DNA from 3 places in the Janthinobacterium sp. GW821-FHT03C10 genome. Region 1 is predicted to be linked to each of the others. Evidence: predicted binding sites of a transcription regulator. Region 1 holds the regulator's gene; each other region holds the start of a gene.

Region 1 (10,591 bases):
GCGCGATCGCCGAATGCGGCTCCATCACGCAGGCGGCCAAGCTTGTGAAGATGAGCTACAAGGCGGCCTGGGACGCCATCGACGCGATGAATAACCTGGCGGGTGAGCCGTTGGTCGAGCGCTTGACGGGCGGCAAGGGCGGCGGCGGCACGCGGCTGACGCCACGGGGGCGCCAGCTGGTCGACAATTTCCGCATCATCGAGCGCGAGCATGCCCGCTACCTGCGCCAGCTGGGCAGCCAGGCGGAAGGCATCGCCGACGATCTTTTACTCATACGGAGAATGGCCATGAAAACCACGGCACGCAATCAATTCCTGGGCAAGGTGGCCGAACTGAAACAGGGTGCCGTCAACGACGAAGTCACCTTGGAATTGCCCGGTGGCCAGCACATCGTTGCCATCGTCACGCAGGGCAGCAGCGCCAGCCTGGGCCTGGTGCCGGGCGCGGAAGCGTTTGCGCTGATCAAGGCGTCGTCGATCATCCTCGTGGCCGACAGCGCAGGGGCGCGCTTCTCCGCGCGCAACCAGCTGGCCGGGCTGGTGACGCGCGTGCAGACGGGCGCCGTGAACACGGAAGTGGTGCTGGACTTGCCGCGCGGCGGCACCATCGCCGCCATCATCACCAATCAGAGCAGCACCGAGCTGGGTATTGAGATCGGCAGCAAGGTGACGGCGATTTTCAAGGCCTCCAGCGTGATCCTGGGCGTGCCGGCGTAAATGGGGTAGGTCGGATTAGCGCGCAAGCGCGTAATCCGACAAGGTTCCGGGGTCTGACCCCGGTTTTACGTTGCAGGCTTAATCTTTCAGCCTGGACAACCAATCCGCTGCCGCCGCCAGCGCCTGTTCCAGCTCCTGCGCCGTCTGCGCCAGCAGCGCCGGCACCTCGTCGAGCCGGCCCGCATCGATGGCTTCCTCGGTGGCGAAGGCGGCGCGGATCAGGCGTTTCGTGCCCAGGGTGCCGACGGAGCCGCGCACGCCGTGCAGGATGCGCGCCACGTCGCTGTGGCGGCCCGCCTGCAACGCCGTTTCGGCGTCGCGCACGGGCGTCATGCCCTTGTTCAGCGCGTCTTCCACCATGCGCCGCAGCACGCCGCGCCCTTTCGCGTCGCGCCCCATCACGCGCATCAGCGGCGCCATGGAAAACACTTCCTCATCGGCAACGGGCGCCGGCCCTGCCGTCTGCACTGGCGGGCGCTTGGGCAGGTGGCGCAGGATGACTTCCATCATCTCTTCCACCACCACGGGCTTGGCGATGAAATCGCTGATGCCGGCCGTCATGCAGCGTTCGCGCTCGGACGCCAGCACGCCGGCCGTCATGGCGATCACGGGCAGGTTCAAGCGCAGTTCCGTGCGGATAATGTGGGTGGCGCTGAAGCCGTCCATGACGGGCATCTGCATGTCCATCAGCACGATGTCGTAGCGCAGCGCTTCCGTGCGCAGCCGTTCCACGGCTTGCAAGCCGTCGCCCACCACGTCCAGGGTGGCGCCCATGTGTTCGAGGATGCCGCGCGCCACGGCCTGGTTCAGATGGTTGTCTTCCACCAGCAGGAAATGCACGCCGGCCAGCTCCGTGCCCAGCGGCTGGTGCAGGATGCGCTGCTCGCCGCCGTCGTGCTTGGCAATCAGCGCCTGGTGCAGGGCATCGAACAGGCTCGAGCCCGTGATCGGTTTCATCAGCACGACGTCGGCCTCGGCCGCGCTGGAGATTTCCTCCAGGTGGTTGCGGGCGAAGGCGTTGACCATCACCACGATGGGCTGGCGCTGGCCGGCGGCCGCCTGGCGGATGGCCTTGGCCGTGGCCAGGCCGTCCATCACGGGCATGTGCCAGTCGGCCAGCACCACGTCGTACGGTTGCTGCTGCGCCAGGCGTTCGCGGTACAGTTCGATGGCGGCAAAGCCGGAGTCCACTTCGTCGGCCAGCCAGCCCCATGCCTCGATCAGCTTGACGATCAGTTCGCGCGTGGTGCGGTTGTCGTCGGCCACCAGCAGGCGCAGCTGGCCCAGGGTGGGCGTGCGCCGCGTTTCGGCCGGCTGCGCCAGCATGTCGAACGGCACGCTGAACCAGAAGCGGCTGCCCTTGCCTTCGCTGCTGGCGACGGCGATGTCGCCGCCCATCATGTGGATCAGCTGTTTGCTGATGGCCAGGCCCAGGCCCGTGCCGCCGAAGCGCCGCGTGATGCTCTGGTCGCCCTGCGAAAACGCGGCAAACAGCTGCTGTTGCTGCAGTTCCGTCATGCCGATGCCCGTGTCGCGCACTTCGAAGCGTAGCCAGGCGCGCCCGTTCTCTTTCTCGGCCAGGCTGACGGCCACCACCACTTCGCCGCTCTCGGTAAACTTGATGGCGTTGCCGGCCAGGTTGACGAGGATTTGCTGCAGCCGCTGGGCGTCGCCCACGAGGCGGCGCGGCACATCGGGCTCGACGGCAATCGCCAGTTCCAGCTCCTTTTCGCCCGCATTCATGGTCATCGTCGTGGCCAGCGTGTTCATGACCTCGTCGAGGTCGAATTCGACGGGCGACAATTCCATGCGGCGCGCCTCGATCTTCGAATAATCGAGCACGTCGTTGAGGATGCCCAGCAGCGACTGGCCCGCCACGCGCACCATGGTCAGATACTTGCGCTGTTCCGTATCGAGCTTGGTATTGCCCAGCAAATACACCATGCCCAGCACGGCATTGAGGGGCGTGCGGATTTCATGGCTCATGTTGGCCACGAAATCGCTCTTCGCGCGGTTGGCCGCCTCGGCCCGGTCGCGCTCCTGTTCCAGCTCCGCCGCGCGCGATTCGAGTTCCTGCTGCAGCCGGTCGCGTTCGCTCATCAGGCCGTTGAAGGCTTCCGTCAGCTCGCCGATCTCGTCGCGCTGCTGCACGGGAACGGGGGTGAAACGGCTGCCGCTGGTGCGCAGCGCCTGCAGGGTGTCGCGCAGGCGCACCAGGGGCGACAGCAGGCGTACGGTGACCCAGCCCAGCACGGCTGCGGCCAGCAGCGAGGCGAGGATGCTCCACAGCACCAGCCGGTACAGCACGCCGTCGAACGGTTCGAAGGCGTCGTCGAGGGGCAGCGAGGCGGCCAGCAGCCAGTTCACCGATTTCAGGCGCTTGAAGCTGTTGACGGCCGTGATGCCGCGGCTGTTGGTGCTGACCATGCTGCCTTCGCCATCGTCCTTCAGCAGCTGAGTGGTCGTCAGGTTGGCGTTCGGCAGGCGCGGCTGCAGCAAACGGCTGGTATCGGGGTGCAGCACGTAGCGCGGCACGGCGCCGCGCGTGAGGATGAAGTAATAGCCGCTCTTGCCGATCTTTTCCGAGCGCAAACGCCCCAGCAGGTTGTCCTTGTACAGGCGCAGCACGCCGATCACCACGCCGGCCACCTGGCCGTCGGCGGCCAGCACGGGCGCCACCATCTGCACGATGGGCATGCCGCTCGATTTGCCCAGCATCGGCTCGGTGATCATGGGCTGGCGCGTGCGCAGCACGGTCTGGAAATACTCGCGCTCGGCGACGTTGATGCCGGCGCGCCCCGCCACTTCCGGCATGTCGGCCACGACGGCGCCGTGCGCGTCGAGCACCAGCACGTCGTCGAACAGCACCAGCATCGAGCGGCGCGAATAGTATTCGCGCAACTGGGCGGGCTGGGCGATCAGTTCCGGCGGCTGCTGCCGGGCCGTCAGGGTGACGATCTGCAGCAGCATCCCCAGCTTGTCGTCGAGCTCGGCGGCGGTGCGGCTGATCAGGGACGACTGCTGGCTCAGCAGTACCCGGGTGAAATCGTCGCGCATGTGCTGCACCTGGATCATGGTGACCAGCGCGATCATGGCGATCGAGGTCAGGCTGGTGGCCAGCGCGACTTTTGCTTTGATGCCGAGAGGCTTCATGATTTCCTTTTCAGTACCGGGCGGCACAGGCGGCAAATAATGCTGTCAGGAATTTTCCTATCAATACCCCAGCTTGGCAAGCGCCGCCACGCAAATTGCCCTCTCCGCATGGGCTTTTGACGATGTTGCCATATAATTAAAGGCGGGACGTCGTTTATTCGGTGAAATTGCGGTGAAATTGGCACACGGCAACCCTGTATGCAGTAAACTTGTTGTTGCATTTTCTAAAAGGTACCGACATGACTGAAGCGCTACTCACTCCAACCTTGCCCACAGTGACCGTGGAAGCGTTGCGTGCGCGATGCTCGACCTGCAGCATGCATCAATTGTGCCTGCCGATGGGCCTCGATGTGGGCGACATGGACAGGCTGGACCAGATCATCGGCCGCCGCCGCAAGATCGTGCGCGGCGCCTCGCTGTTCCGCATCGGCGACTCGTTCCAGAACCTGTACGCGATCCGCCTGGGCCACTTCAAGACCTACCAGATCAATCCGGGCGGCGAAGAGCAGGTGACGGGTTTCCAGATGGCTGGCGAACTGCTGGGCATGGACGCCATCAGCGCCGACCGCCACCACTGTAATGCGGTGGCCCTGGAAGACAGCGAAGTGTGTGAAATCCCGTTTTCCAGCCTGGAACAATTGCTGGGCAACATGCCGACCCTGCTGCGCCATTTCCACCGCATGATGAGCCAGGAAATCACGCGCGAGCAAAGCGTGATGCTGTTGCTGGGCAATATGCAGGCGACGCAGCGCTTTGCCGCCTTCATCGTCAACCTGGCGTCGCGCTATGAAGCGCGCGGCTATTCGAGCAGTAAATTCCAGTTGCGCATGTCGCGCGAGGAAATCGGCAACTACCTGGGCCTGACCATCGAAAGCGTCAGCCGTTTATTGTCGAAATTCAAGAAGGAAGGCTGGCTGCGCGTCTCCAACCGAGAGATCGAGATCCTGCAGCCGGCGAAATTGAAGGCCATTACGGCCGGCACGGACGTCTGCAAATAACAGCACCGTCAAAACCTACTGCGCGTCGCGCTTTGCGGCCTGCGATGCTCGCTGTGCTCTAGCACAGCTGCGCTTCTCAGCCACAAATCACTGCCGCTCGCTACGGTTTTTTCCCGGCGCTGTACGTTATAGCTCTTCATCCGCGTGCAGCGCGATGCTGCGTTGTAGCGGCCAGGTCCAGATACCGGACAGGCGCCACTCGCGCTTGTCATTTTCCACCAGCACCTGCCAGCGGCTGCGTTCGAGCATCGGCAGCGCCACGGAAAAATTGCCGGCCGCATCGGGCTGCACCAGCAGCTTGATATCCTTTTCCGGCAGGGTCGCATGCGCCAGGTGCAGCAGCAAAGGCCTCTGGTACGCCTTGCCGAAGCTGTGCACGGAACCGCTCAGGCGCGCTGCGGCGACGTCATACGCCAGGGTCGTATCCATGGCCAGGTCGCTGGCGATCGTGTCGCGCTTCAAATCCTGGTTGATGGCCTTGCCCTGCTTGTAATAGTCGCCCACCACCAGCGCATCGGGTTGTGTAAACGCGATATAACCCATGAAGCTGCCGACGACCACGGACAGGCCGGGACCGATCATCAGCAGCCATGGCCAGCGGTGCTTGTACCACGGGGCAACGGGGGCTTGCAGTTTCAGACTGTCGGACATGCTATTTCTCCTGTGTAAATGGCCGGCCCCCATGCGGGGACCGGCCTTCCTGCATTAGCGCGGCACGATGAAGACCGCGCTTTCGCGCACGTGCAGCGACGGGTCGTCCAGCGAGTGCAATTCGATTGCAATCTTGTTCGAACCCTTCTCGCCGACGCCGTGCGGCACGCGCAGGCGGATCGGCCAGCCCAGCGTTTCCGTCGGCTGCAACGTCACTTCCTCGCGTGTCAGCAAGGTCAGGCCCGGCAAGCCGGATGCGCTGATTTTGAAATGCTGGCTTTGCTCGGAGGTGTTCATGATCTGCAGGCGGTAGACGTTTTCGATCATGCCGTCTTCCACTTCGCGTCCCATCGAACCGCGGTCGCGGATCACGTCCATTTTCAGCGGCGTGCGCAGGGCCAGCGAAGTACACACGGCGATGATGATCAGGGCCAGGATGGAAGTGTAGATCAGCACGCGCGGGCGCATGGCGCGCTGGCGGATCTGCTTCGAATTGAAGTTGTTTTCCATCGCATGGTCGGTGCTGTAGCGTATCAGGCCACGCGGCCGTTCGACCTTGTCCATCACGGTATTGCAGGCATCGACGCAGGCGGCGCAGCCGATGCATTCATACTGCAGGCCGTTGCGGATATCGATGCCGGTCGGACACACCTGCACGCACAGGGTGCAGTCGATGCAGTCGCCCAGCTTGTCGTTGTTGCCAGCCTTCTTGCTCATGGCGCCGCGTGGTTCGCCGCGCTTGGCATCGTAGGTGATGATCAGCGTGTCCTGGTCGAACATGGCGCTCTGGAAGCGCGCGTAGGGGCACATGTATTTGCACACCTGCTCGCGCAGCCAGCCTGCGTTGCCGTAGGTTGCCAGGCTGTAGAACAAGACCCAGAACCATTCCCAGGGACCGAAATTGAGGGTGGTCACCTCGCGCGCCAGTTCCTTGATCGGCGTGAAGTAGCCGACAAAGGTAAAGCCCGTCCACAGGGCGATGGCGCCCCAGACCAGGTGCTTGGCCGTCTTCTTGAATGCCTTGCGCACGGAGGGACCCTGCCTGTCGAGGGCCATGCGCGCGCTGCGCGTGCCCTCGATGCGGCGTTCGACCCACAGGAAGATTTCCGTGTATACCGTTTGCGGGCAAGAAAAGCCGCACCATACCCGCCCGGCAATGGCCGTGACGAGGAACAACAAATACGCACAGATGATCAGCAGGGCCGCCAGATAGATGAAATCCTGGGGCCACAGCACGACGCCGAAAATGTAGAACTTGCGCGTGGTCAAATCGAACAGCAGGGCTTGCCTGCCATTCCAGGTCAACCACGGCAAGCCGTAGAACGCGAGCTGGGTAAGCCATACGCATACCCATCGCCAGGTAGCGTAGCGTCCTTTGGCCTCGCGAGGGTAGATTTGCTCGCGGGCCGCATACATCTTGATGACTTGAGGTTCCATTACATCATTTCACGGGCGTCTGGGGATTCGACAGGCTCCAGACATACGCCGACAGCACGTGTACCTTGGATTCGCCGAGGAAATCGCTGAAGGCCGGCATGGTGTTGCTGCGTCCCTTGCGCACGGTTTCCATGATGGTATCGGCGCTGCCGCCGTACAGCCACACCTTGTCCGTCAGGTTAGGCGCACCGAGCATCTGGTTGCCCTTCGCATCGGCGCCGTGACAGGCCATGCAGGCGCCAAACTTGGCCTTGCCCAACACGGACTTGACGGGGTCCGAGGTGGAACCGGACAGGCTCAGCACGTAATGGGCCACGTTCTCGACATCCTTTTCGGAGCCCAGCGCGGCGCCCATCGGCGGCATCTGCCCATTGCGGCCGTGCATGATGGTGGTCTTGATGATGTCGGGTTCGCCGCCATACAGCCAGTCCTTGTCCGTCAGGTTGGGGAAGCCCTTGTTGCCGCGCGCATCCGAACCGTGGCATTGCGCGCAGTAGGTCAGGAACAAACGCTGGCCGATGGCTTGCGCCTGCGGATCGGCCGCCACCGTCTTCAAGTCCTGGCTCAGGTACTTGTTGAACAGGGGACCGTAGTCGGCTTCCGCCTTCTTCAGCTCTTCCTCGTACTGGCCCGTCGATTTCCAGCCCAGGCTGCCGGCGTAGTTGCCCAGGCCCGGATACAGGAACAGGTAGGCCAGCGCGAAGACGATGGTGATGTAGAACAGCCACATCCACCAGCGCGGCATCGGCGTATTGAGTTCCTTCAAGTCCTCGTCCCACACGTGGCCCGTGGTGCCGTCGGCGGGGGCGCCGGCGGCCACTTTCACTTTCGACTGGGAGTACAGCAGCACGCCGCAGCCGATGATGCCCAGCAGGGACAGCACGATGACATAGATATTCCAGAAGCCATTGGTAAAGTCAGCCATGGTTGCGCTCCTTCGCCAGGTTCATTTCGGCCTCGGCCGGATAGTCGAGCGCGTCGTCGGCGAACGGCAGGCGCGCCGCCGCGTCGAAGTCGCTGTTGCTGCGGCTGAACGTCCACCACAGGATGCCCACGAACGTCGTAAAGGAAACCACCGTCATGACGCTGCTGGCGCTGTCAAACAGGTTTTCGATTGCCATGCTAATTCCTTGTTTTGATTAATGTACCGAGGCCTTGCAGATAGGCGACCAGGGCGTCTTCTTCCGTCTTGTCCTGCAGCTGCGCGGGGCCGGCGGCGATTTCCGCATCGCTGTACGGCTGGCCCAGGCGTTGCAGGGCGCGCATCTTCGGCATGATGTCGTCAGGCACCAGCTTGGTCTTCGCCAGCCAGGGGTAGGCCGGCATGTTCGACTCGGGCACCACGTCGCGCGGGTTGTTCAAGTGCGTGCGGTGCCATTCGTCGCTGTAGCGGGCGCCCACGCGGGCCAGGTCGGGACCCGTGCGCTTGGAACCCCACTGGAACGGACGGTCGTAGACGAACTCGCCGGCGACCGAATAGTGGCCATAGCGTTCCGTTTCCGCGCGCAGCGGACGCACCATCTGCGAATGGCAGTTGTAGCAGCCTTCGCGCACGTAGATGTCGCGGCCCGCCAGGCGCAGCGGCGAATACGGCTTCAGGCCGGCGACGGGCTCCGTCGTGCTCTTCTGGAAGAACAGGGGAACGATCTCGACGGCGCCGCCGATGCTGATCACCACCGTGACCAGGGCGATCAGCAGCCAGGGGTTTCTCTCAATCCATGCATGTGAAAATTTCATTTGCTTTTGCTCCTATCAGGCGTGCGCCGCGTTCAGTTCCGGAATGCGGGCGACGGGGAGTTTGCTGCCGCGCAAGGTCATCCAGGTGTTGTAGCCCATGATGCACATACCCGACAGGTACAGCAGGCCACCGGCCACGCGCACCACGTAGTACGGATACGTCGCTTTCACGCTCTCGACAAAGGTGTAGGTCAGGGTGCCGTCCGGATTGACCGCGCGCCACATCAGGCCTTGCATCACGCCGGCGATCCACATTGCCGCGATGTACAGCACGATGCCGATGGTGGCTACCCAGAAGTGCACGTCGACCAGGCGCGTGCTGTGCATCTGCGTGCGGCCCGCCAGGCGCGGCAGCAGGTAGTAGATCGAACCCATGGTGATGAAGCCCACCCAGCCCAGGGCGCCCGCATGCACGTGGGCAACGGTCCAGTCGGTGTAGTGCGACAGCGAGTTGATGGTCTTGATCGACATCATCGGACCTTCGAAGGTGGCGATGCCGTAGAACGACAGCGAGACGATCATGAATTTCAGGATCGGGTCGGTGCGCAGCTTGTGCCAGGCGCCCGACAGGGTCATGATGCCGTTGATCATGCCGCCCCAGCTTGGTGCCAGCAGGACCAGCGAGAAGACCATGCCGATCGATTGCGTCCAGTCAGGCAAGGCCGTGTAGTGCAGGTGATGCGGGCCCGCCCACATGTAGGTGAAGATCAGCGCCCAGAAGTGGACGATCGACAAACGGTACGAGTACACGGGGCGCTCGGCCTGTTTCGGGATGAAGTAGTAGACCATGCCCAGGTAGCCGGCGGTCAGGATGAAGCCCACCGCGTTATGGCCGTACCACCACTGGATCATGGCGTCCTGCACGCCCGCATACGCGGAATACGACTTGGTGAACGAGGCAGGCATGACGGCGCCATTGACCACGTGCAAGATCGTCACGGCCAGGATGTAGGCGCCGAAGAACCAGTTGGCCACGTAGATGTGCTTGACCTTGCGCTTGATCAGGGTGCCGAAGAAGACGATGGCGTAGGCGATCCAGACGACGGCGATGAGGATGGCGATAGGCCATTCCAGCTCGGCGTATTCCTTGCCGCGGGTCAGGCCCATGGGCAGGCTGACGACCGCGCACAGGATCACGGCTTGCCAGCCCCAGAAGGTGAAGGCGGCCAGCTTGTCGGAAAACAGGCGCACCTGGCAGGTGCGTTGCACCACGTAGTACGAGGTGGCGAACAGGCCGCAGATGCCGAAGGCGAAAATCACCGCATTCGTGTGCAGCGGACGCAGACGCCCGTATGTCAGCCATGGTATGTCGAGGTTCAGGGCAGGCCAGGCCAGCTGAGCGGCGATGATAACGCCAACCAGCATGCCGATGATGCCCCATACCACAGTAGCGACCGCGAATTGCTTCACGATCTTGTAGTTATAGTTCAGCGATTGATCCACAAAGACTCTCCCTGGAATTACTATTTATGATGGTGGCCAGAGAGTAAGTGTTTGACCGCGAAAAAACTTTGATGTGGATCAAAATTCCCCGGATGAAATAAGCGTAGCGAACTGGCATCGAAATAAAGTGATATTCCGGTCAAAAAAGCCATGCAAGATCCCTGCAACAGCTGGCTTGACATGGCGTAAAACGTGCATGGAAGCAATGACTTACAGTGGCTTGTCCAGACACGCCCAAGGCCCGCCATGGAAGACCCCGAACGCCGCGACCCGTTTGATGCCCAGGTGGACCTGGTCGTCGGCAAGGCCGAGGGCACGACCCTGTTCAGTCACTGCCTGCTCGATTGCCTGCAGCAGATGCCTTCGCCGGGCATCGTCATCTTCGTGCATGGCGTCAATTCCGACGGCGAGTGGTACGGCGCGGCCGAAGCCGGCTTGTGCCAAGGCCTGAACACG
Region 2 (10,591 bases), on a different contig from region 1:
CCGATGAAAACACTACTCGCCGCCCTCGTTTGCGCCACCGTCTCGTTTTCCGCCAGCGCCGCCGGCAATATCAACACGGGCAAGGCCCTGGCCGAAAAATACAGCTGCGCCACCTGCCACGGCAAGGATTACGGTTCGCCCATCGACCCGTCGTACCCGAAACTGGCGGGCCAGCACAGGGATTACCTGGAACACGCCTTGACGGCGTATAAACGGGGCGACAAGGCCAACGGCCGCAACAACGCCATCATGACGGGCCAGGTGAAACCGCTGAGCAACCAGGACATCAAGGACCTGGCCGCCTACCTGCACAGCTTGCCGAGCAGCCTGGTCACTCATCGCTGAGCGGTAACGCCGGCTCAGGCTTTCAGCCCCACCCGGCGAGCAAGTTTATGCAGATTGCTGGCGTCGAGTCCCAGCTGCCGCGCGGCGGCGGCCCAGTTATCCTGATGCAGCACCAGCGCTTGCCGGATGGCCTGGCGCTGGCTCGCTTCCACGATCTGATGCATGGACAGCGGCGCCGCCGGCGTGCCGCACGCGGCCGGCGCCGGCGGCAGCGCGTCCGCGCCGGCCGGCGCTTCCAGCGCATCGAGGTCGAGCATATCCGTTTCCAGGGTCACGATGTCCTTGCGGTCCGCGCCGCGGATCACGGCTTTCAGCGCGGCCCGGCTGATCACATGTTCCAGTTCGCGCACGTTGCCCGGCCAGCGGTAGTGGCACAGGGCGTTTTCCGCCGCGGCCGACAGGCGCAGGCTGCGCAAGCCGAGGCGCGCGCGGTTCAGTTCCAGGAAACCGCCCGCCAGCAGCAGCACGTCGTTGCCCCGCTCGCGCAGCGGCGGAATCGGCACGGGATACACGGATAAACGGTGGTACAGATCGGCGCGGAACGAGCCGTCGCGCACATGTTCGCGCAGGCTGCGGTTGGTGGCGGCGATCACGCGCACGTTGACCCGGCGCGGCCGGTCCGCGCCCAGGCGCTGGATTTCGCCATTTTGCAAGGTGCGCAGCAGCTTGGCCTGTATCGACAGCGGCAACTCCCCCACTTCATCGAGAAACAGGGTGCCCCCTTCGGCCGCCTCGAAACGGCCGGGCCGGTCGCTGACGGCGCCGGAAAACGCGCCGCGCACATGGCCGAACAATTCGCTCTCGGCCAGCGATTCCGGCAAGGCCGCGCAATTGACGTGGATCAATGGCTTGCCGGCGCGGCGCGACAGCCGGTGCAGGCGGTGCGCGCACAATTCCTTGCCGACGCCCGTCTCTCCCAGCAGCAGCACGGGCAGCTCGGAATCGGCGACCACCTGCAATTCGTGCAGCAAATGCGTGATGGCGCTGCTCTGGCCGACGAAGTCGTGTTCTTCGCGCGGCGCCTGCGCATCGGCCAGCATGGCGCCGCCCGACAGGCGCAGGGCGCGGATTTCCGTCTCCAGGCGCGTGACGCGCACGGCCGCCTCGATGGCGCAGGCCAGCTCGCCCAGGTCGCGCTGCGCCTGCGTATCGAAGGTGCCCACCCGCAGCGCGTCGAGCGTGATCACGCCCCAGCGTTCGCCTTCCAGGTCCAGCGCCATGCCCATGCAGTCGTGCACGGGCAGCGGTTCGCCGGCCCGCTCGGCGATCAGGCCGTCGTAGGGATCGGGCAGGGAACTGTCGTGATGGAAGCACAGCACGCCGCGCCGCTGCAGGATGGCGGCCAGGCGCGGATGGCCGGCGACGGCGAAGCGGCGTCCCAGCGCGTCGCTGGCCAGGCCGGCCATCGCCACGGGGCGCAGGTGCTCGCCATCGAGCTTGAGCAAGGCCACGGCCTCGCAGCCGAAGTGCGCGCGCAGGCTGCCCACCAGGCGCTGCAGGCGCACGGCCACGGGCAGGTCGGCGACCAGGTCGGTGAGCAAGAGCAGGTGGATGGCGGTGGTGGTCATAAGTACCATGCAGGGTACAACGGACCACGCTTGAAAAGGGTCATATCGACCGTGCATTTTTCAAATCGTTGATTTAAAACAAGTTTTTCCTGGCATGCCGTTTGCCTAGGTAAGGGGGCCGAACCGGCATACAAGACCAAGGAAAGCCTGATGAAAACGACTCCCTCCCTCCGCGCCATTGCCGCCGCCGTCTGCGTACTGGCCATGCCCCTGTCCGTGCAAGCCCAGGCGAGCCTGCCGGCCAGCGCCGCCGCCACTGCGGCCGCTGTCAGCCAACCCTCTGCCGCCGCCGTGGTCAAGCGCTATGAACTGCAAACCAATATCGTCGACGGCAAGATGGTGTTCATCGATGCCAAGGGCCAGGTCAACCCCGTGCTGGCGGCCAAGGTGGGCGACACGGTCGAACTCGTGCTGAAAAGCGGCGAAGGCGCCGAGCACGACCTGCTGATCCCGGAACTCAATGTGGCATCAAGCAAGTTCAGCGCCAATAGCGGCAGCACCACCGTGCGCTTCAAGGTCGCGCGCGCCGGCACGTTCACCTATTACTGCTCGATTCCCGGCCACCGCCAGATCGGTATGGAAGGCAAGCTGGAAGTCGCCGGCGCCTCGCTGGCCGAAGCCGGGACACCGAAGGCCGCCGGTGCCGGCAGCGCAGCCGGCGAATCGAGCCAGGCCGCCGCGCTGGCCCTGTACACGCCCGCGCCGTCGCCGATGCGCGGCCCCGATCCATCGGCCGTCAGCGTGGCCGCCAATCCTGCGCAGGTGCCTTCCGCCATCGGCGCGCGCGCGCCGCAAACGCTGAAATACCGCATGGAGACGGTGGAACTGCCGGGCAAGCTCGATGACGGCACCAGTTTTACGTATTGGACCTTCAACCGCCAAGTGCCGGGCCCGATGCTGCGCGCGAAGGTGGGCGACACGGTGGAACTGACCCTGTTCAACGCCAAGGACAGCAAGATGATCCACTCGATCGACCTGCACGCCGTGACGGGCGGCCATGGCGGCGGACAGCACACGCAGGTGGCGCCGGGGCAGGAAAAGACGGTGACCTTCAAGGCGCTCAATCCGGGCCTGTTCGTCTACCACTGCGCCACGCCGCTGGTGCCGCAGCATATCGCGGCCGGCATGTACGGCATGATCCTGGTCGAACCGGAAGGCGGTTTGTCGAAGGTCGACCGCGAGTATTACGTGATGCAGGGCGAGATGTACACGGGCCGTCCGCACGGCGCACCCGTGCACCAGGAACCGAACCTGGAAAAAATGGCCAATGAGCTGCCCGACTACTACGTTTTCAACGGCGAAGTGGGCGCCCTGAGCAAGACGCACAAATTGCAGGCCAAAGTCGGCGAGACCGTGCGCATCTATTTCGGCGTCGGCGGCCCGAACAAGATTTCATCGTTCCACATCATCGGCGAGATCTTCGACAAGGTGTACAGCGAAGGCTCGATCAGCAGCCCGAAACACGACGTACAAACCACGCTCGTCGCACCGGGCGGCGCGACCATCGTCGAACTCAAGGTACAGCATCCTGGCAGCTATCTGCTGGTCGACCATGCGCTGTCGCGTGCCGGCAAGGGCGCCGTGGGCGTGCTGGAAGTGACGGGCGAAGCCGTGCCCGGCGTCTACCACGCGGGCGCCGTCCAATAAAACAACCCCCCATTCATCATCAAGGAACTGCTATGGAAATGATCGACCTATCCCTGGGCCAGCTGGCCCGCCGCATCCCCGGCGCCACGCGCCTGTTCGATGCGCACCGCCTCGATTTCTGCTGCGGCGGCAACAAGACCCTGCGCGCCGCGGCCGAAGCGGCCGGCGTGGACGCGGCGCCCATCGTCAAGGAACTGCAAGTGCTGGCCGGACGGATTGACGCCAGCGGCGCGCGTGACTGGCAGGACGCTCCGGCCACCGAGCTGGTGGAACACATCCTGGCGCGCTACCACGCCGTGCACCGCGAGCAGCTGCCCGAGCTGATACGCCTGGCGCGCAAGGTCGAGCAGGTGCATGGCGACCGCGCCGACTGTCCGCACGGGCTGGTGGAACATCTGTCGGCCATGGCGCAGGAACTGGAAAGCCATATGCGCAAGGAGGAAGACGTGCTGTTCCCCATGATCGTGCGCGGCCAGGGTCCCCGCGCCGGTGCGCCTATCAACGTGATGCGCATGGAGCACGACGACCATGGCGTGGCCTTGCGCGCCATGGAGGCGATGACGAACGATATCACCGCACCTGGCGGCGCCTGCACCACCTGGCGCGCGCTGTACACGGGCTTGCGCACCTTCCGCGAGGATCTGATGGCGCACATCCATACTGAAAACAATATCCTGTTCGAGCGCTTTGCGCCGGCCGTGGTGCACTGACAAAGGAAAGACCCATGGGTCCCTACAAAAAACTCTGGTTCACCCTGATCGGTGTGCTGATCGTGACGTTTTCGCTGCTCGGCTACTACGGCACGGAAGTGTATCGCCAGGCGCCGCCCATTCCCGCGCAAGTGCTGGCGCAGGATGGCCGGCAGCTGTTCGACCGCGAGGGCATCCTCGACGGCCAGACGGCCTGGCAATCCGTGGGCGGCATGCAGCTGGGCTCCATCTGGGGCCACGGCGCCTATCAGGCGCCCGACTGGACGGCCGACTGGCTGCACCGCGAACTGACGGCCTGGCTGGAACTGGCCGCGCAAGAGCAGCATGGCAAGGCGTACGCGGCGCTCGACGGCCCCGCGCAGGCGGCGCTGCGCGAAGCGCTCAAGCTGGAATACCGCGCCAACCGGGTCGATGAAGAACAAGTGCTGCATCTGTCGGCGCGCCGCGTGCAAGCCATCGCCAGCACGGCGCACTATTACGACCAGCTGTTCTCCGACGCGCCTGCGCTGCACGCCAGCCGCGAGCATTTCGCCATGAAGGAAAACACCCTGCCCAGCGCCGCGCGGCGCGCGCAGATGACGCAGTTCTTCTTCTGGACGGCGTGGGCCGCCGCCACCGAACGTCCGGGCCAGAAAGTGACCTATACGAACAACTGGCCGCACGAACCGCTGATCGGCAACCAGCCCAGCGGCGAAAACCTCGTCTGGTCGGTCGCCAGCGTGGTGGTGCTGCTGGCCGGCGTGGGCTTCCTCGTCTGGGGCTGGGCCTTCTTGCGCGACCACGACGAAGCGCTGCCGGCCGCCGGTCCGCGCGATCCGCTCACCACTTTCGCGCTGACGCCTTCGCAGCGGGGACTGGGAAAATATCTGTTCCTGGTGGTGGCGCTGTTCATCTTCCAGGTCTTCATCGGCGGCTTTACGGCGCACTACACGGTGGAGGGGCAGCAGTTCTACGGCATCGACGTGTCGCGCTGGTTCCCGTATGCGCTCACGCGCACCTGGCATATCCAGGCGGCGCTGTTCTGGATCGCCACGGGCTTCCTGGCCGCCGGCCTGTTCCTGGCACCCCTGATCAATGGCGGCAAGGACCCCAGGTGGCAGCGCCTGGGCGTCGACGTGCTGTTCTGGGCGCTGGTCGCGGTGGTCGTCGGCTCCTTCATCGGCAATTACCTGGCCATCGCGCAAGTCATGCCGCCCGAATGGAATTTCTGGCTTGGCCACCAGGGCTATGAATATGTGGACCTGGGACGCCTGTGGCAGATCGGTAAATTCGTCGGCATCCTGCTGTGGCTCGTGCTGATGCTGCGCGGCGTCGTGCCGGCCCTGCGCCAGCCAGGCGGCGACAGGAACCTGCTGGCGCTCTTGACCGCGTCCGTGGGCGCCATCGGCCTGTTCTACGGCGCCGGCCTGTTCTACGGCGAGCGCACGCATTTATCGGTGATGGAGTACTGGCGCTGGTGGGTGGTGCACCTGTGGGTGGAAGGCTTCTTTGAAGTCTTCGCCACCACGGCGCTGGCCTTCATCTTCTCGACCCTGGGCCTGGTGTCGGTGCGCATGGCCACGACGGCCAGCCTGGCGTCGGCCTCGCTGTTCATGCTCGGCGGCATACCCGGCACCTTCCACCACCTGTACTTTGCCGGCACCACCACGCCCGTGATGGCCATCGGCGCGAGCTTCAGTGCGCTGGAAGTGGTGCCGCTGATCGTCTTGGGCCACGAAGCGTGGGAAAACTGGCGCCTGAAGGAGCGCGCGCCGTGGATGGATCAATTGCGCTGGCCCCTGATGTGCTTTGTCGCCGTCGCCTTCTGGAACATGCTGGGCGCGGGCGTGCTGGGCTTCATGATCAATCCGCCCGTGGCCTTGTACTACATCCAGGGCTTGAACACGACTCCCGTGCATGCGCATGCGGCGCTGTTCGGCGTGTACGGCTTCCTGGCGCTGGGCTTTACCTTGCTGGTGCTGCGTTACCTGCGGCCCGACTACCGCTTCAGCCCTGCGTTGATGAAGTGGGCGTTCTGGGGCTTGAACGGGGGCCTGGCGCTGATGATCTTTACCAGCTTGTTGCCGATTGGCATTATCCAGTTCCACGCCAGCGTGACGGAAGGCCTGTGGTATGCGCGCAGCGAAGGCTTCATGCAGCAGCCTTTGTTGCAGAACCTGCGCTGGATACGCACCTTCGGCGACGTGGTCTTCATTGTCGGCGCCATCGCCATGGCGTTGCAGGTGGTGCTGGGATTGCTGGAAAAGGGGCCTGCACAGGTATTGCCTCAGCGTATGAAGGGGGCAGTGCGACCCGGTTAGCGGCGGCGTACGCAGTCGATGTAGGCTTCCGTATCCGGCGGCAAGCCCGAGCGCTGCGAGGCCCAGATCATCTGGCCCAGGCATTCCATCACTTCGTGCTGGGCCGCATGGGCCGAATCGAGGCGCTGGGTCAGTTGCTGGACGGCCGGGCGGATGCCGCGCGGCTGGTCCACCTGTACCTGCTCCGTGATCGACAGATGCATGGACAGGTGCAGGAAAGGATTGGCCTGGCCCCCTTCGACGGAGTAGTCGCGCGCCAGCGCCGCTTCGACGTCGGAGAGCTCGTTTTCATACTCGGGGTGTTCGAGGATCCAGTCGAGCGCGATGGCTTCCATCGGCGTGAGAATTTCATGGGCGCGGTGCTTGCGCAAGGTGTCGCAAAAGAAACGGCGCACGTCGTCGGAAGAGGGGTTGAACATGGCGGAAGGACTATGGCTAAAGGGCAGCCGGCATTGTACCGCGTACGTCAATTCAAGGCATCGGGGATGCCCTTTTTGCCGTCTGGCACCCGCTGGCATGACCCGATAGTCACCGCAATTTAATACCCTGCAGTAAGTATTATCCACTACCGCCACGGCCCGGCGGCGCCAAATAACGGTGATAAAATCGCCGCTCTTGATATTTGCTCTGGACACGACGGCGATTTTGTTGCCATTGCGTGCTTCCATTGCCCGCACCTTTGCCACCAGATCTTGCTCCTGGCTTATTCCGGAGCGCGGCAGCATGCCTATCACCATCAACCTTGACCTGTCCGACCGCCCTGGCGTTCCGGCTGGCCGGCTGTTTTTCATTCAACACAGCGATGGTGCCGCCACGGTGGCGCGCAAGAATCATCTTTCAGTATTCATAAACGGAGTTACGTATGCGTAAATCGCTATTACTTTTGATGTCGTGCCTGATCCTGGCGGCATGTAACAAGACCCCTCCGGCCTCGTCCGAGAAACCGGTCGACGTGCTGCTGATCGGCGCCGGCACCATGAGCGCCACCCTGGGCAGCATGCTCAAGGAACTCGATCCCTCGCTGACGATGGAAATGGTCGAGCGCCTCGATTCCGTGGCCGCCGAAAGCTCGGACGCGATGAACAACGCAGGCACGGGCCACTCGGCGTTTGCCGAACTGAACTACACGCCGGAAGCGGCCGATGGCAGCATCGAGACCAAGAAAGCCGTTGCCATCAATGAGCAATTCGAAATTTCCAAGCAATTCTGGGCTTATCAGGTAGCCAACAAGCACCTGGGCGCGCCGCAAACCTTCATCAACAACGTGCCGCACATGGCCTTTGTCTGGGGTGACGACAATATTGCCTTTTTGAAGAAGCGCTATGCCGCGCTGCAAAAGGAAAACCTGTTCAAGGGCATGCTGTACTCGGAAGACCAGGCGCAGATCGAGCAATGGGCGCCGCTGGTCATGCAAGGCCGCGACAAGGGCCAGAAAGTGGCCGCGACGCGCATGGAGATCGGTACCGACGTCAATTTCGGCAACCTCACGCGCGGCCTGGTGAAGTACCTGACGGACAGCCACGGCATGGTCCTGCACCTGCGCCACCAGGTGGAAGACATCCGGCGCGGCGCCGATGGCGTGTGGAACGTGACGGTGAAAGACCTGGCCGCTGGCAAGGAAAAAACCATGCGCGCCAAGTTCGTCTTCATCGGCGCCGGCGGCGGTTCGCTGCCGCTGCTGGAAAAGTCGGGCATTCCTGAAGCCAAGGGCTACGGCGGCGTGCCGGTGGGCGGCCAATGGCTGGTGACGACCAATCCGGAACTGGTGGCGGCGCATGCGGCCAAGGTCTACGGCAAGGCGTCCGTCGGTTCGCCGCCGATGTCCGTGCCGCATCTGGACACGCGCATCATCGACGGCAAGAAAGCCCTGCTGTTTGGCCCGTTCGCCACCTTCTCGACCAAGTTCCTGAAAAACGGTTCCTGGATCGACTTGCCTGCCTCGATCGGCACGGGCAATGTGAAACCGATGCTGCAAGCCGGCTACGACAATATTCCGCTGACGAAATACCTGGTGGAACAGGTCATGAACACGCCGGAAGACCGCCTGAAGACCCTGCGCGAATACTTGCCAAACGCCAAGATGGAAGACTGGACCCTGCAAAACGCCGGCCAGCGCGTGCAGATCGTCAAGGATGACCCCGTCAAAGGCGGTTTGCTGCAGTTCGGCACGGAAGTCGTCGGCGCCGCCGATGGCAGCATCGTTGCCCTGCTGGGCGCCTCGCCAGGCGCATCGACCGCGCCGCCGATCATGATCAAGGTGCTGCAAACGGCATTCAAGAGCCGTCTGGCCACGCCGGAATGGCAGGCGAAGATGGTGGAAATGGTGCCGTCGTACGGTCAAAAGCTGAACAACGACCCCGCCCTGGCCAACAAGATCCGCCATTACAGCAGCAATATCCTGGGCCTGAAAGCCATCACGCTCGACGTTCCCGCTGCTGCGCCAGCGCCGGCAGCAAACTAAGCCAGCCTGACCGGCAGGGAAGTTTCCTGCCGGTATGAAAAAAGGGGCAGCCTGTTCAGGCTGCCCCTTTTGCGTGGGAGCGTGCGTTCATTGCGGCGGACTACTCCTTGCCCGGCAAGATCAGCTCCGGCGTACACCCTTCGGCGGCAATGCCGTCGCAAGGCTTGGCCAGTGCCGCGCCGTCCTGTGCCCGTGGCGCATGGGGCTGGCGCAGGTAGCGCGACGTGTGGCGGTGCGCTTGTTGTGCGTTGCCATGCACGGGCCAGGTCAGGAAGCGGGACAGCTCCTGCAAGGCGCGCTGGTATACATCGCGTTTAAATTCAATGACGACATCGAGCGGGACCCAGTATTCATGCCAGCGCCAGGCGTCGAACTCGGGATGGTCGGTCAGGCGCAGATTGACGTCGTTATCGCGCGCGCACATTCTCAGCAGAAACCAAATCTGCTTCTGGCCACGGTAATGGCCGCGAATCTCGCGCTTGATGAAGTGGTCTGGCACCTCATAGCGCAGCCAGTCGCGGGTGCGGCCGACAATTTTGACGTGTTCCTGTCTGAGTCCGATTTCCTCTTCAAGTTCGCGAAACATGGCTTGTTCCGGTGTTTCGCCATATTTGATACCGCCTTGCGGAAACTGCCATGAGTGCTCGCGCACCCGCTTGCCCCACCACACCTCGTTCTGGGCGTTTAGCAGGATGATGCCGACGTTGGGCCGAAACCCTTCACGGTCGAGCATAATGCACCTCAAACTTTCTGCGACAGTGCGTCCTTTTTTACATAATTACCCACAACTTCGCAAGCCGGTGACCTTTTCGGGGTGCGAAAAGCGCCGGAATCGCACCAATTGAGCGCATTTGTGTAAAGTATGGACGCATCAGCCAGCTAATCCTTTAAAATTAGGTTGATTATAACCCTCTCTTTTTAAAAAGAATTCACCGTTATGCGCGCCTCCCGTTTTTTTATTTCCACACTTAAAGATGCACCTTCTGACGCGGAAATCGTCAGCCACCAATTGATGATGCGTGCAGGCATGATCAAACGCCTCGGTTCCGGCATCTATACCTACATGCCGATGGGCTTGCGCGTGATCCGCAAGGTGGAAGCCATCATCCGTGACGAGATGAACAAAGCCGCCGGCATCGAACTGCTGATGCCGCTCGTGCAGCCGGCCGAACTGTGGCAGGAGACGGGCCGCTGGACCAAGATGGGCGACGAACTGATGCGCGTGAAAGACCGCCACGGCCGCGAATACGCGATCCAGCCCACGTCGGAAGAAGTCATCACGGACGTCGTGCGCACGGAAATCAAGTCCTACCGCCAGCTGCCGTTGAACTTTTATCATATCCAGACCAAGTTCCGCGACGAGCGCCGTCCCCGCTTCGGCCTGATGCGCGGCCGCGAATTCACCATGAAGGACGCGTATTCGTTCGACCGCGACCTGGCCGGCATGCAGGCGTCGTATAAAGTCATGTTCGACGCCTACACGCGCATCTTCACGCGTTTCGGCCTGAAATTCCGCGCCGTGGCGGCCGACAACGGCGCCATCGGCGGTTCCGGTTCGCA
Region 3 (10,591 bases), on a different contig from region 1:
CACTTGCGGCGGGATGGCGCTCAGCACTTCCACCACGGCAAGATCACCGTACTGGTCGGCCGCATCGGCAAACGCCTGCTCGGCGTGGCCCAGCGAACCGGACAGCACCAATTCCGTGACCTGCTTCGTCAGCGCGGGCAGATTGCTTTTTTGATCCGCATTTTGATCCTTGTTATCGGCCATGGTCATCTCCATCCTGGTCAAACATCTGGGCGAAATCGTCGGTGGCTTCGTCTTCATCAATCTCGTCGTCGCCGTCGTCATTGGCGGCCAGCTGGTCGAGCGACTGGTCGTCGTCGTCCCACAGGCGCGGATTCTTGTGCAGGAAGGCCGTGATGATGGCCTGGCGCGCCAGGTCGGGGAAGCTCTCTTCGATGGCGGCGTACATCTTCGCCGCTTCCGGCGCGGCGCAGGCAGCCATGGAAAACACGCGGGCCGGGTCGCCGAACTCGTAGTCTTCGCTTTCGGCCAGCAAGCCTTTCGGGTCGCTGAAGGTGATGTGGTCGACCAGCGCGAAGGCCAGCATATTCACGTCTTCGATGCCGCCGCCGCTGGCGTACTCGCCGACCAGCGCGTCGACCATGCTCTTGTAGTTCTTGCGGTTCGGCGGGTCGCCGAGGATGCCTTCGATCTGGCCTTCCAGCTCGCGCGACTGGTACGCGAATTCAGGGTGTACTCTTCTCATGCTGTGCTTTCCAATGTGATGCTTGGTACTTTTACATAAAGGCAAAAGCACCATTGTTTGTTGTTTTTTAAATCATCCCAACTGTACCGCGTCTCACAGAACCGTAGCGAGCGGCAGTGAGTTGTGGCTAAGAAGCGCAACCGTACTTTAGTACGGTGAGCATCGCAGGCCGCAAATCACGACGCGCAGTAGGTTATGTGAGACGCCCTCAGTCCGCAGGAAGGACCGTGCCGTGAAGGCGGAACACGCCGCACCACAGGGCATAGGCTTCCGCTTCCGGATCGATGATGATGCGGTGGTTCACGCTCTGGTCGTATTCGGCGCGCTTGGCCGGGTCGGCCAGGATTTCATACGCCTTGGTGACGCTCTTGAAGCGCGCCTCGGCGCCGGGGGCCTGGTTGCGGTCGGGGTGGAAGCGCATGGCCAGCGAACGGTAAACTTTCTTGATTTCATCGTCGCTGGCATTGGGCGCGACACCGAGGACGTTATACAAATTTTCCATAAATGGCTCCGGGGTCACGTTTTGTTTGCTAATTAAAGGCGAATTATCCTATAGAACGGCGCCCGCGTCGCTTGCATGCTGGGAAATGGGGCCAAATACGTGCTTATAAAGCGCTTGCGGTACGGTAAAATGCTTTTTACTGTCACTCTTCCGCATTGATCAATGAGCAACGATAAACCGAATACCGCCGCGCCAGCGCTGGCGCCCAATTTCTTGCGTAACATCATCGAAGCCGACCTGGCTGCCGGCGCCCACGTGCGTCCCGGCCTGCCCCAGGTGATCACGCGTTTCCCGCCGGAGCCGAACGGCTATCTGCACGTGGGCCACGCCAAGTCGATCTGCGTCAACTTCGGCCTGGCGCGCGATTACGCCGGCCAGTGCAACCTGCGCTTCGACGACACCAATCCGGCCAAGGAAGAGCAGGAATACGTCGACACCATCATGGACAGCGTGAAATGGCTGGGCTTTGACTGGGAACCGAAACATGCCGATGGCCAGAGCCACCTGCACTACGCCAGCGACTATTTCGACCAGCTGTACGCGATGGCCGAATACCTGATCACGGCCGGCTTTGCCTACGTGGACAGCCAGAGCGCCGAAGACATGGCCGCCAACCGGGGCAATTTCGGCCAGGCCGGCAAGAATTCGCCTTTCCGCGACCGTCCGCGCGACGAATCGCTGGCCCTGTTCCGCGCCATGAAGGCGGGCCAGTTCAAGGATGGCGAACACATCCTGCGCGCGAAGATGAGCGAAGATGCCATGAGTTCGCCGAACATGAACTTGCGCGACCCGGCCATCTACCGCATCCGCCACGCGCACCACCACCGCACGGGCGACGCCTGGTGCATCTATCCGATGTACGACTACACGCACCCGATCTCGGACGCGCTGGAAAACATCACGCATTCGATCTGCACGCTGGAATTCCAGGACCACCGCCCGTTCTACGACTGGCTGCTGGAAACCCTGGCCGCCGGCGGCTTCTTCCAGCAACCGGTGCCGCACCAGTTCGAATTCTCGCGCCTGAACCTGACCTACATCGTCACCAGCAAGCGCAAGCTGCGCCAGCTGGTGGAAGAAAAAATCGTCGACGGCTGGGACGACCCCCGCATGCCGACCCTGGTGGGCATGCGCCGCCGCGGCTACACGCCGGAAGCGATCCAATTGATGTGCGAACGCACGGGCGTGACGAAATCCGACGGCTGGATCGACTACAGCGTGCTCGAAGGCTGTTTGCGCGAAGACCTGGACCCGAAGGCGCCGCGCACGGTGGCCGTGCTGCGCCCGTTGAAATTGATCATCGACAACTTCCCCGCAGGCGAGAGCGTGGAATGCACGGCACCCGTGCATCCGCACTTCCCCGAGCGCGGCTTGCGCACCTTCCCCATCTCGCGCGAGCTGTGGATCGAGGAAGACGACTTCATGGAAGTGCCGAACAAGGGCTATTTCCGCCTGTATCCGCCGATCGACGACAAGCCGGGCAGCAAGGTTCGCCTGCGCTACGGCTACGTGATCGAGTGCACGGGCTTTGACAAGGATGCGGACGGCAAGGTCATCGCCGTGCATTGCAACTATTTCCCGGACAGCAAGTCGGGCACGGAAGGCAGCGCCAACTACAAGGTCAAGGGCAATATGCACTGGGTCAGCGCGCCGACGGCGATTGCCGCCGAAGTACGCCTGTACGACCGCCTGTTTACGGACCCGCAGCCGGACGCGGGCGGCAAGGACTTCAAGCTGGCCCTGAATCCGCTGGCCAAGGAAGTGGTGCAGGCGTGGCTGGAACCGGGCGCGGAACTGGCCCAGCCGGAACAGCGCTTCCAGTTCGAGCGCCACGGCTACTTCGCGGCCGACCGCGTCGACAGCCAGCCGGGCAAGCCCGTCTTCAACCGCATCGTCACCCTGAAAGACAGCTGGCAGCCTGCCAAATAAGGCGCCGGACCACTCACGAAAAAACCGCTGCGGCGGTTTTTTTTCGTTTCAGAGAAAAATATTGCCTGTTGACTATAATCACGATAGTTTTGTATATTATGCACCTGTTGAGCAATTTACAATGTCGATAGTGCTTGTACAACTCAGTCTAGCCACCGCCACCGAGGCGGCACCCGATTCCTATTCCTGATGTGGATGGCGATGTCTTCTACTGCTGGCGAACACCCCTTATCTGCTGAAAAAAGGCCGCTCTGGCTGCTTGGCTTTGCGATGTCGATGATGGTGGGCCTGCTGTTCTACATGGCCGCCGCGCTGTCGGTCGAGAACGATGCCAGCGACCTGTTCGACAATCTGGCGCGCAATACCCAGAAAAATATCGAATCGCGCGTCCGCTCGTATGCCAACCTGCTGCGCGGCACGGCCAGCCTGTTCCGCGCCAACGAACACGTGAGCCGCGACCAATTCCACCGCTACGTGGAAAACATCGCCTTGCAGCACAACTATCCGGGCGTGATGAACCTCAATTACAGCCAGGAACTCGACGAGTCGCAGCGCAGCGCCTTCGAAGCGGCCATGCGGCGCGACTATCCGCCCGGGCGCGACGGCTATCCGGCGTTCGCCATCCATCCGCCCGCCCCGCGCGCCCAGTATTCCGTGCTGGTGTACATCGAGCCGGTTGCCAGCGCCCCGGAAAAGTATGGTTATGACATCGCCGAGCGCCCCCTGATCGCCGAAGCGCTGGCGCAGTCGCGCGATTCCGGGCAGATCAGCAATTCCGGCGTGCCCGTGCCCATGGAAGGGCGGCCGCAGATGACGGGCATGGCCATGCGCCTGCCCGTGTACCGCTTCGGCATGCCGATCGACACGGTGGAGCAAAGGCGCGCGGCTTACCAGGGTTCCGTCGGCATCGGCTACGACCTGGTGACGATGATGCGCAGCGCGCTGGCCGACATGCCGGTACGCAACGTGCGCCTGACCTTGTTCGATATCGGCCCGCAGGCGCGCGCGCCGCTGCAACTGCCGCACGACATGCGCCCCATTTTCGACAGCACGACGGCGGGCATGCACGCGCCATGGTGGCTGCCAGGCAACTCGGGCCGCTATCTGAGCAGCACGATGCTGATCGAACATAATGGCCGCATGTGGCAAGCGCTGTTCAGCGTGCGCAAGAGCGACCTGTATACGCGCTTCGACGCCTTTTTGCCGTGGCTGGCCCTGCTGATCGGCTTTGCCAGCACCATGCTGCTGTACATCCTGTTCCACACGCTGGCGTCGTCGCGCCGGCGCGCCATCCAGATGGCGACGGGCATGACGGAGGAGTTGCGCGCCAGCCAGATCCGCCTGCAGCTGTCGCACCAGAAACTGCGCCGCCTGGCGGCCCATGCCGACCAGATCAAGGAAGAAGAGCGCAAGCGCATCGCGCGCGAAATCCACGACGACCTGGGACAGAACCTGCTGGTGCTGCGCATCGATGCCGACATGCTGGCCTCGCGCACGCAGCGCCGCCACCCGCGCCTGAACGCCCGCGCCCGCTCAACCCTGGAACAGATCGACGCCACCATCAAGAGCGTGCGGCAAATCATCAACGACCTGCGCCCTACCGTGCTGGACCTGGGCGTGAATGCGGCCGTCGAATGGCAGGTGGCGCAATTTCGCCAGCGCACGGGCATCGCTTGCGAAGTGAGCGAAAGCCATGACGACATTTGCCTGAGCGACCAGTGCGCGACGGCACTGTTCCGCATCCTGCAAGAGTCACTGAGCAATATTTCCCAGCATGCCAACGCCAGCCGCGTGCAGGTCAAGCTGGAAAAGTGCCGCGATACGGTGTCGATGAGCATCAGCGACAACGGCGTGGGCGCGGCCATCGACGGGCGCAACAAGCTGGGCTCGTTTGGCCTGGTGGGGATCGAGGAACGTATCAAGTTGCTGGGAGGCACTTTCTACATCGAAAGCAGCCCCGGCGCCGGCATGAGCGTGCACGTCAGCGTACCGCTGGGCGCGGACGCCACCGCGTTTCCCTACCAGGAAGACAGCCGGACCAGCGCCTGACAGGCGGACCGCATGAAGCAAGCTCAGCTTGCATATTTCGTAATTAGATGCAATATTGATGTAGAACAACTAAACCCCTGCCCACCATGGGCCAGGCATTCATCGACTACTTGCCAGGAGTATATACCCAGCGCTTTCCCTTGTTTTACCGTATTTCCCACAACGCTCTTTACAAAAGGACATTCATGGATACGAACGACAGTTTCAAGGCAATTGCCGATTTGAATTTGGACGCGATCAAGGTCAAGCTGATGCACCGGGAGTCAGGCGAAGGATGGAGTCTGGAGAAGGCGAATGCGGTGGAATTCGAATACCGCCGCTTCCTGATCCTGATGAAACAGTTTCCGGAAGAAGAAACGGCGCCGCTGATGGACGTCGATACCTTCTGGCACTACCACATCCTCGACACCCTGAAATATGCGGCCGACTGCGAACAGGTCTTCGGCTACTTCCTGCATCATTTCCCGTACATCGGCCTGCGCGGCGAAGACGACGAAGCGGCGCACCATCGCGTGGGCGAGCGCATGAAACAGCTGTATGAGCAAACGTTCGGGGAAGATTATATCCGCGCGGAAACGGCGTATTCGGGGCGTGCCGTACAGGCGGCGTATTCGGGACGGGCGGTACAGGCGGCGTATTCGGGACGGGCGGTACAAACAGCATTTTCCAGCGCCGCGGTACAGGCCACCGCCTACTCGGGCCGGGCCGTGCAGACGGCGTTTTCCAGTGCGGCCGTGCAGGCGACGGCATATTCGGGCCGCGCGACGGGCGCTGCCAGCACCGCATTTTCCAGCGCGCCTGCCACACTGGCCGCTGCGGTGGTCAAGTCGTCCACGACCGGCCTGGAGATGGGGCGTTTCTATGTCGATCGTCCGGTACTGAACCGCGACCCGCAATAGAAAAGCGGAAAACAGATGTGGCTGCCGCACGCGGCAAGCCTGACTTACCCAGACGGCACCTCTCAGTTTGCCGTCTGTCAGGCGCTCTTAGGCAGCCATCAACTCGCGCAGTTCACGGATGCTGAAATCGCTGATTTCATGCATGCGGATGAGGATCGTGGCGCCGATCGGCAAGGTGTTGTGACGAATCTTGCTGATAACAGGTGGCGCCACTTCCAGAGCTCGCGACAAGGCGGCATCATTTTTCAGCTGCAGCTTGTCGATGATCGCATCGAGGACGCGATTCGGGTTGTAGGTAGGCAAAGAGGTAATTTGTTTGAGAGACATGATCAAAAATCCGTACTTGTTGTATTAGTGCAAAAAGAAACCGAATGCCTCTTTTGCAATAATTCAGGGTAAACACACTAAAAAGCGCCATCACTTATGCGGCTTTTACGCCGCAAACAATATAATACACGCTATTGTTGATTTTTGCGTAACTTAAAGCAAAATTGTGATAATTGAAGAGAATTGACGCACTTGGAATGTGCTAGAGGATAACCCAAATCGGAAAAATTTGCTGCAAGTCATCAATTTTTACAATGAGGAACGCCGCTGCGCATCAGCCAGGCAATCGCCATGAGCGCGCCCAGGCGGGCTATTTCCGTAGATAAATGCCAGCCTTGCACGGCCACGCCGGCCGGGGTGGCAAGCAGGCAAGTGCCCGGCGCGCTATCCACGCGGCACCAGGCCAGTTGCCGGCGAATTTCATCGGGCGGCGGCGGCGGCTGCCGCGCATGTTCGCGGCGGCGCATATAGGCGCGCACCTGTTCCTTGCTGGGGTGATTCGTAGCTCGCATGGCTCGCTCCTGCTGGCGGAAAACAGCGTCGCGCTAATTGTAGAGCCCGCCACAAATAGCTGAAACGCGTGACGACATCGCTCACCATATCGCCAGCGCGCCATGACGCGTTTGCGCCGCATCAAATGGCAAGGCCACGGTGTTGCACCGAAGCCCATGCTGCCCACGGCCTGGCGGCCGTCCTTATTTCTTTTGCTGGCGCACGCGCTGTTGCTGCTTTTCCTGCGTCTGCTGGCGGTTCTGCTTGCGCTCGAACAGGGTGACCGCATCTTTCTTGGCTTGTTCCAGGGTACGCATTTCCTCATGCGCATCGTGCGGAACAAAAAATTCGGCGTCCTGCGCCGCCACGACCAGCTTGATGGCGGCGTCGTCGTCGAGGTCGTACAGTTCCGTCAGGACGGTGGTGACCTCGTCCAGGTATGCTTCGTAAGTGAGGGTGCTCATGCGGTAATCCTTAAGTGAATGGCGCAACGCCGGAACGGCGCGCTGCGCGCCGGCCCAGCAAAGTGCGCAGATAACCGGCCATTTTACCCGATGCGGACCCCGCCGGCTGCCAGCGCCTGCAAGGCATCGGCCACGCGCGCGTAGCGCAGACGCACGCCCAGCTCGCGCTTGATGCGCGTATTGTGCAGGCGACGCGATTCGGACATGAACGACAGCAGCATCGGTGTGACCGCTTGCCGCAGCTCGGCACGGGGCAGGCGCGGCGGGCGCGGCAGGCCGAAGGCTTCGGCCACGGCATCGAAATACTCGGCCATTTTGAGTTCGCTGTCATCGCTGGCGTGATACACGCGTCCCGGCTTGCCCCGCCACAAGGCCCGTTCGATGATGCGCGCCAGGTCATCGGCATGGATATGGTTGGTGTACACGTCGTCGCCCGCGGCCAGGGCCGGCGTGCCTTCGCGCAAACGTTTCAGGGGCAGGCGGTCTTCCGCATAGATGCCCGGCACCCGCAGGATGGCCACCTTGGCGCCACGGCGCGCGCCCCAGCCCCGCAAGACCTGCTCGGCGTCCACGCGCCGCTTCGCGCGCGCGTTCGACGGCGCCACAGCCCGCGTTTCATCGACCCAGGCGCCGCCGCAATCGCCATACACGCCGCTGGTGCTCACATACACCATGCGTGCATGCTCAGGTAAAATGGCGGCCAGATTGCGCGTGCGCCGGTCCAGCAAGCCCGACGACAGGGGCGGCGCCAGGTGCACCACCATCGTCGCCAGTCCCGCCAGCCGTTTCAGGCTGGCGCGGTCGTCGAGGTTGGCCACGATGGGCACGGCGCCGGCCGCCCGCAGCTGCGCGCAGCGCGCCGGCTGGCTGGTGACGGCAAAGACGCGAAAACGCGCGCGCAGCAGGGGCAGCAGGCGCATGCCGACGTCGCCGCAGCCCAGGATCAGCAGGCGCGGCAAGCCAGAGGGCTTGCGCAAAGAGTGCATTAACATATTTTTCATCTCAAGGATTGTATGACTTTTCAAGTTACTGTTCAGCCCAGCGGCCACCAGTTCAGCTGCGAAGCGGACGAAACCGTGCTGGCGGCGGCGATACGCGCCGGCGTGGGCTTGCCGTATGGCTGTAAAAATGGCGCCTGCGGCTCCTGCAAGGGCAAGGTTGTTGCCGGCACCGTCCAGCACAAGGCGCACCAGCAGCGCGCCCTGACGCCGGAAGAGGAAGCGGCCGGCTTTTCCCTGTTCTGCTGCGCCACCACGCACGCCGACCTCGTCATCGAGGCGCGCGAAGTGGCGGGCAGCAGCGACTACCCGATCAAGAAAATGCCGTCGCGCGTGACCACCATCGAGAAAGTCGCGCCCGACGTCGTCGTGCTGACCCTGCAGTTGCCGGCCAGCGAGCGCCTCAACTACCGCGCCGGACAGTATATCGAAATCCTGTTGCGCGACAACAAGCGCCGCAGCTACAGCATGGCCAGCGCGCCTGCCGACGGCGGCCCCGTGACCCTGCACATCCGCCACCTGCCGGGCGGCCTGTTCACCGACCAGGTGTTCGGCAGCATGAAAGAGCGCGACATCCTGCGCTTCGAAGGCCCGATGGGCACCTTCTTCCTGCGCGAAGATTCCGACAAGCCCATCGTGCTGCTGGCCTCGGGCACGGGCTTTGCCCCGTTGAAAGCCATCGTCGAGCACATGATCAGCGGGCAATCCACGCGCCCGATCACCCTGTACTGGGGCGGCCGCCGTCCGCACGACCTGTACATGGATGCGCTGTGCCGCCAGTGGGCCGCCGACTTGCCGCAGTTTACCTATGTGCCCGTCGTCTCGGACGCCTTGCCGGAAGACGCCTGGAGCGGCCGCACGGGCTTCGCGCACCAGGCCGTCATCGCCGACTTGCCCGACATGTCCGGCTACCAGGTGTATGCCTGCGGCGCGCCCGTGATGGTCGATGCGGCCCACCGCGATTTCGTGCAGCAGTGCCAGCTGCCAGCCGACGAGTTCTACGCGGACGCCTTCACCAGCGAAGCCGACCTGGCCAAGTAAGCATCTCCTTCCAGACAGCGGGGCGCTGCTGGCGCGGCATCCGCTGCCGCCACCCGCCCCACCCCGCTGTTTCCTGGAAATCTCATGTCTCTCTCCATCCTGCGTCACCGCAATTTCGCCTGTTATCTTTCCGCCCGCTTGCTGGGCACGGTGGCCGTGCAGATGCAAAGCGTGGCCATCGGCTGGCAGGTGTACCAGATCACGGGCAGCCTGTTCGACCTGGGCCTGATCGGCCTGGCGCAGTTCGCGCCCTTCCTCGTATTGATTTTGCCGGCCGGCCACGTGGCCGACCGCTACAACCGCCGCAACATCATCGCCTGGTGCCTGACGGCGCAGCTCGCTTGCGCGCTGGCCCTGCTGGCGTTTACGTTAAGCAATCTTTCCATCGTCTGGCCCGTGTTCACCGTGCTGGTGCTGTTCGGCAGCGCGCGCGCCTTCATGATGCCGGCCACGCAAGCCGTGCTGGTCAACATGGTGCCCACGCAACACTTCAGCCGCGCCGTCGCGCTCAGCTCGTCAAGCTCGCACGTGGCCATCATCCTGGGCCCGACCCTGGGCGGCTTGCTGTATTACTTCGGCCCCAAGGTGGTGTATCTGATCTCGTCGGCCTTGCTGGTGCTGTCCGTGCTGCTGATGCGCGCCACCACGCCGGCGCCGCAAGTGGTCAAGCGCGAACCCGTCAACTGGCACACCCTGCTCGAAGGCTTGCGCTTCGTCTGGTCGAAACCCATCGTACTGGGCGCCATTTCGCTCGACCTGTTCGCCGTGCTGTTCGGCGGCGCCACGGCCCTGCTGCCGGCGCTCGCGCATGACGTGCTGCATATCGGCCCCGGCGGCCTGGGCCTGCTGCGCACGGCCCCGGGCGCCGGCGCGGCCCTGTGCTCGATCGCGCTGGCCATCTTTCCCATCACGCGCCGGGTCGGCGCCTGGATGTTCGGCGGCGTGGCCGTCTTCGGCCTGGGCACCCTGGTGCTGGGCAGCACCAGCTATTTCCCGCTGGCGCTGGCGGCGCTGTTCCTGATGGGCGCCGGCGACATGGTCAGCGTCTACATCCGCCACCTGCTGGTGCAGTTCGAGACGCCGGACGAGATCCGCGGCCGGGTCAGCGCCGTGAATGCCGTCTTCATCGGCGCCTCGAACGAGCTGGGCGAATTCGAATCGGGCCTGACGGCCGGCTGGTTCGGCCTCGTGCGCGCCGTGCTGTT

What was found. The regulator FNR, encoded in region 1, switches genes on or off when oxygen is low (the NO sensors DNR and NnrR bind a similar motif). The targets are predictions, from matches to a motif close to TTGATNNNNATCAA.
Region 2: the regulator FNR is predicted to act here: its motif matches at 1,982-1,995, upstream of nirK (copper-containing nitrite reductase).
Region 3: the regulator FNR is predicted to act here: its motif matches at 5,221-5,234, upstream of AC07VH_RS15550 (glycine-rich domain-containing protein).

The regions. Positions count from the first base shown of each region.
Region 1 covers NZ_JBWKUN010000005.1:64,113-74,703, reverse strand. The annotation lists gene AC07VH_RS17420 (TOBE domain-containing protein) at 1-716, shown strand, start outside; gene AC07VH_RS17415 (response regulator) at 795-3,869, opposite strand; gene fnr (fumarate/nitrate reduction transcriptional regulator Fnr) at 4,109-4,867, shown strand; gene AC07VH_RS17405 (FixH family protein) at 4,994-5,518, opposite strand; gene ccoG (cytochrome c oxidase accessory protein CcoG) at 5,573-6,955, opposite strand; gene ccoP (cytochrome-c oxidase, cbb3-type subunit III) at 6,960-7,880, opposite strand; gene AC07VH_RS17390 (cbb3-type cytochrome oxidase subunit 3) at 7,873-8,076, opposite strand; gene ccoO (cytochrome-c oxidase, cbb3-type subunit II) at 8,078-8,692, opposite strand; gene ccoN (cytochrome-c oxidase, cbb3-type subunit I) at 8,708-10,135, opposite strand; gene AC07VH_RS17375 (T6SS effector phospholipase Tle3 domain-containing protein) at 10,382-10,591, shown strand, end outside.
Region 2 covers NZ_JBWKUN010000006.1:450,731-461,321, reverse strand. The annotation lists gene AC07VH_RS21820 (c-type cytochrome) at 4-345, shown strand; gene norR (nitric oxide reductase transcriptional regulator NorR) at 360-1,913, opposite strand; gene nirK (copper-containing nitrite reductase) at 2,064-3,560, shown strand; gene ytfE (iron-sulfur cluster repair protein YtfE) at 3,593-4,270, shown strand; gene AC07VH_RS21800 (nitric-oxide reductase large subunit) at 4,285-6,570, shown strand; gene AC07VH_RS21795 (DUF1841 family protein) at 6,567-6,989, opposite strand; gene AC07VH_RS21790 (hypothetical protein) at 7,294-7,440, shown strand; gene mqo (malate dehydrogenase (quinone)) at 7,433-9,031, shown strand; gene AC07VH_RS21780 (RNA pyrophosphohydrolase) at 9,132-9,764, opposite strand; gene AC07VH_RS21775 (proline--tRNA ligase) at 9,969-10,591, shown strand, end outside.
Region 3 covers NZ_JBWKUN010000004.1:290,788-301,378, reverse strand. The annotation lists gene AC07VH_RS15575 (hypothetical protein) at 1-183, opposite strand, end outside; gene AC07VH_RS15570 (hypothetical protein) at 173-685, opposite strand; gene AC07VH_RS15565 (DnaJ domain-containing protein) at 894-1,187, opposite strand; gene AC07VH_RS15560 (glutamine--tRNA ligase/YqeY domain fusion protein) at 1,350-3,116, shown strand; gene AC07VH_RS15555 (CHASE domain-containing protein) at 3,387-5,165, shown strand; gene AC07VH_RS15550 (glycine-rich domain-containing protein) at 5,351-6,064, shown strand; gene AC07VH_RS15545 (hypothetical protein) at 6,152-6,391, opposite strand; gene AC07VH_RS15540 (hypothetical protein) at 6,634-6,903, opposite strand; gene AC07VH_RS15535 (hypothetical protein) at 7,087-7,347, opposite strand; gene AC07VH_RS15530 (SDR family oxidoreductase) at 7,431-8,348, opposite strand; gene AC07VH_RS15525 (CDP-6-deoxy-delta-3,4-glucoseen reductase) at 8,361-9,386, shown strand; gene AC07VH_RS15520 (MFS transporter) at 9,471-10,591, shown strand, end outside.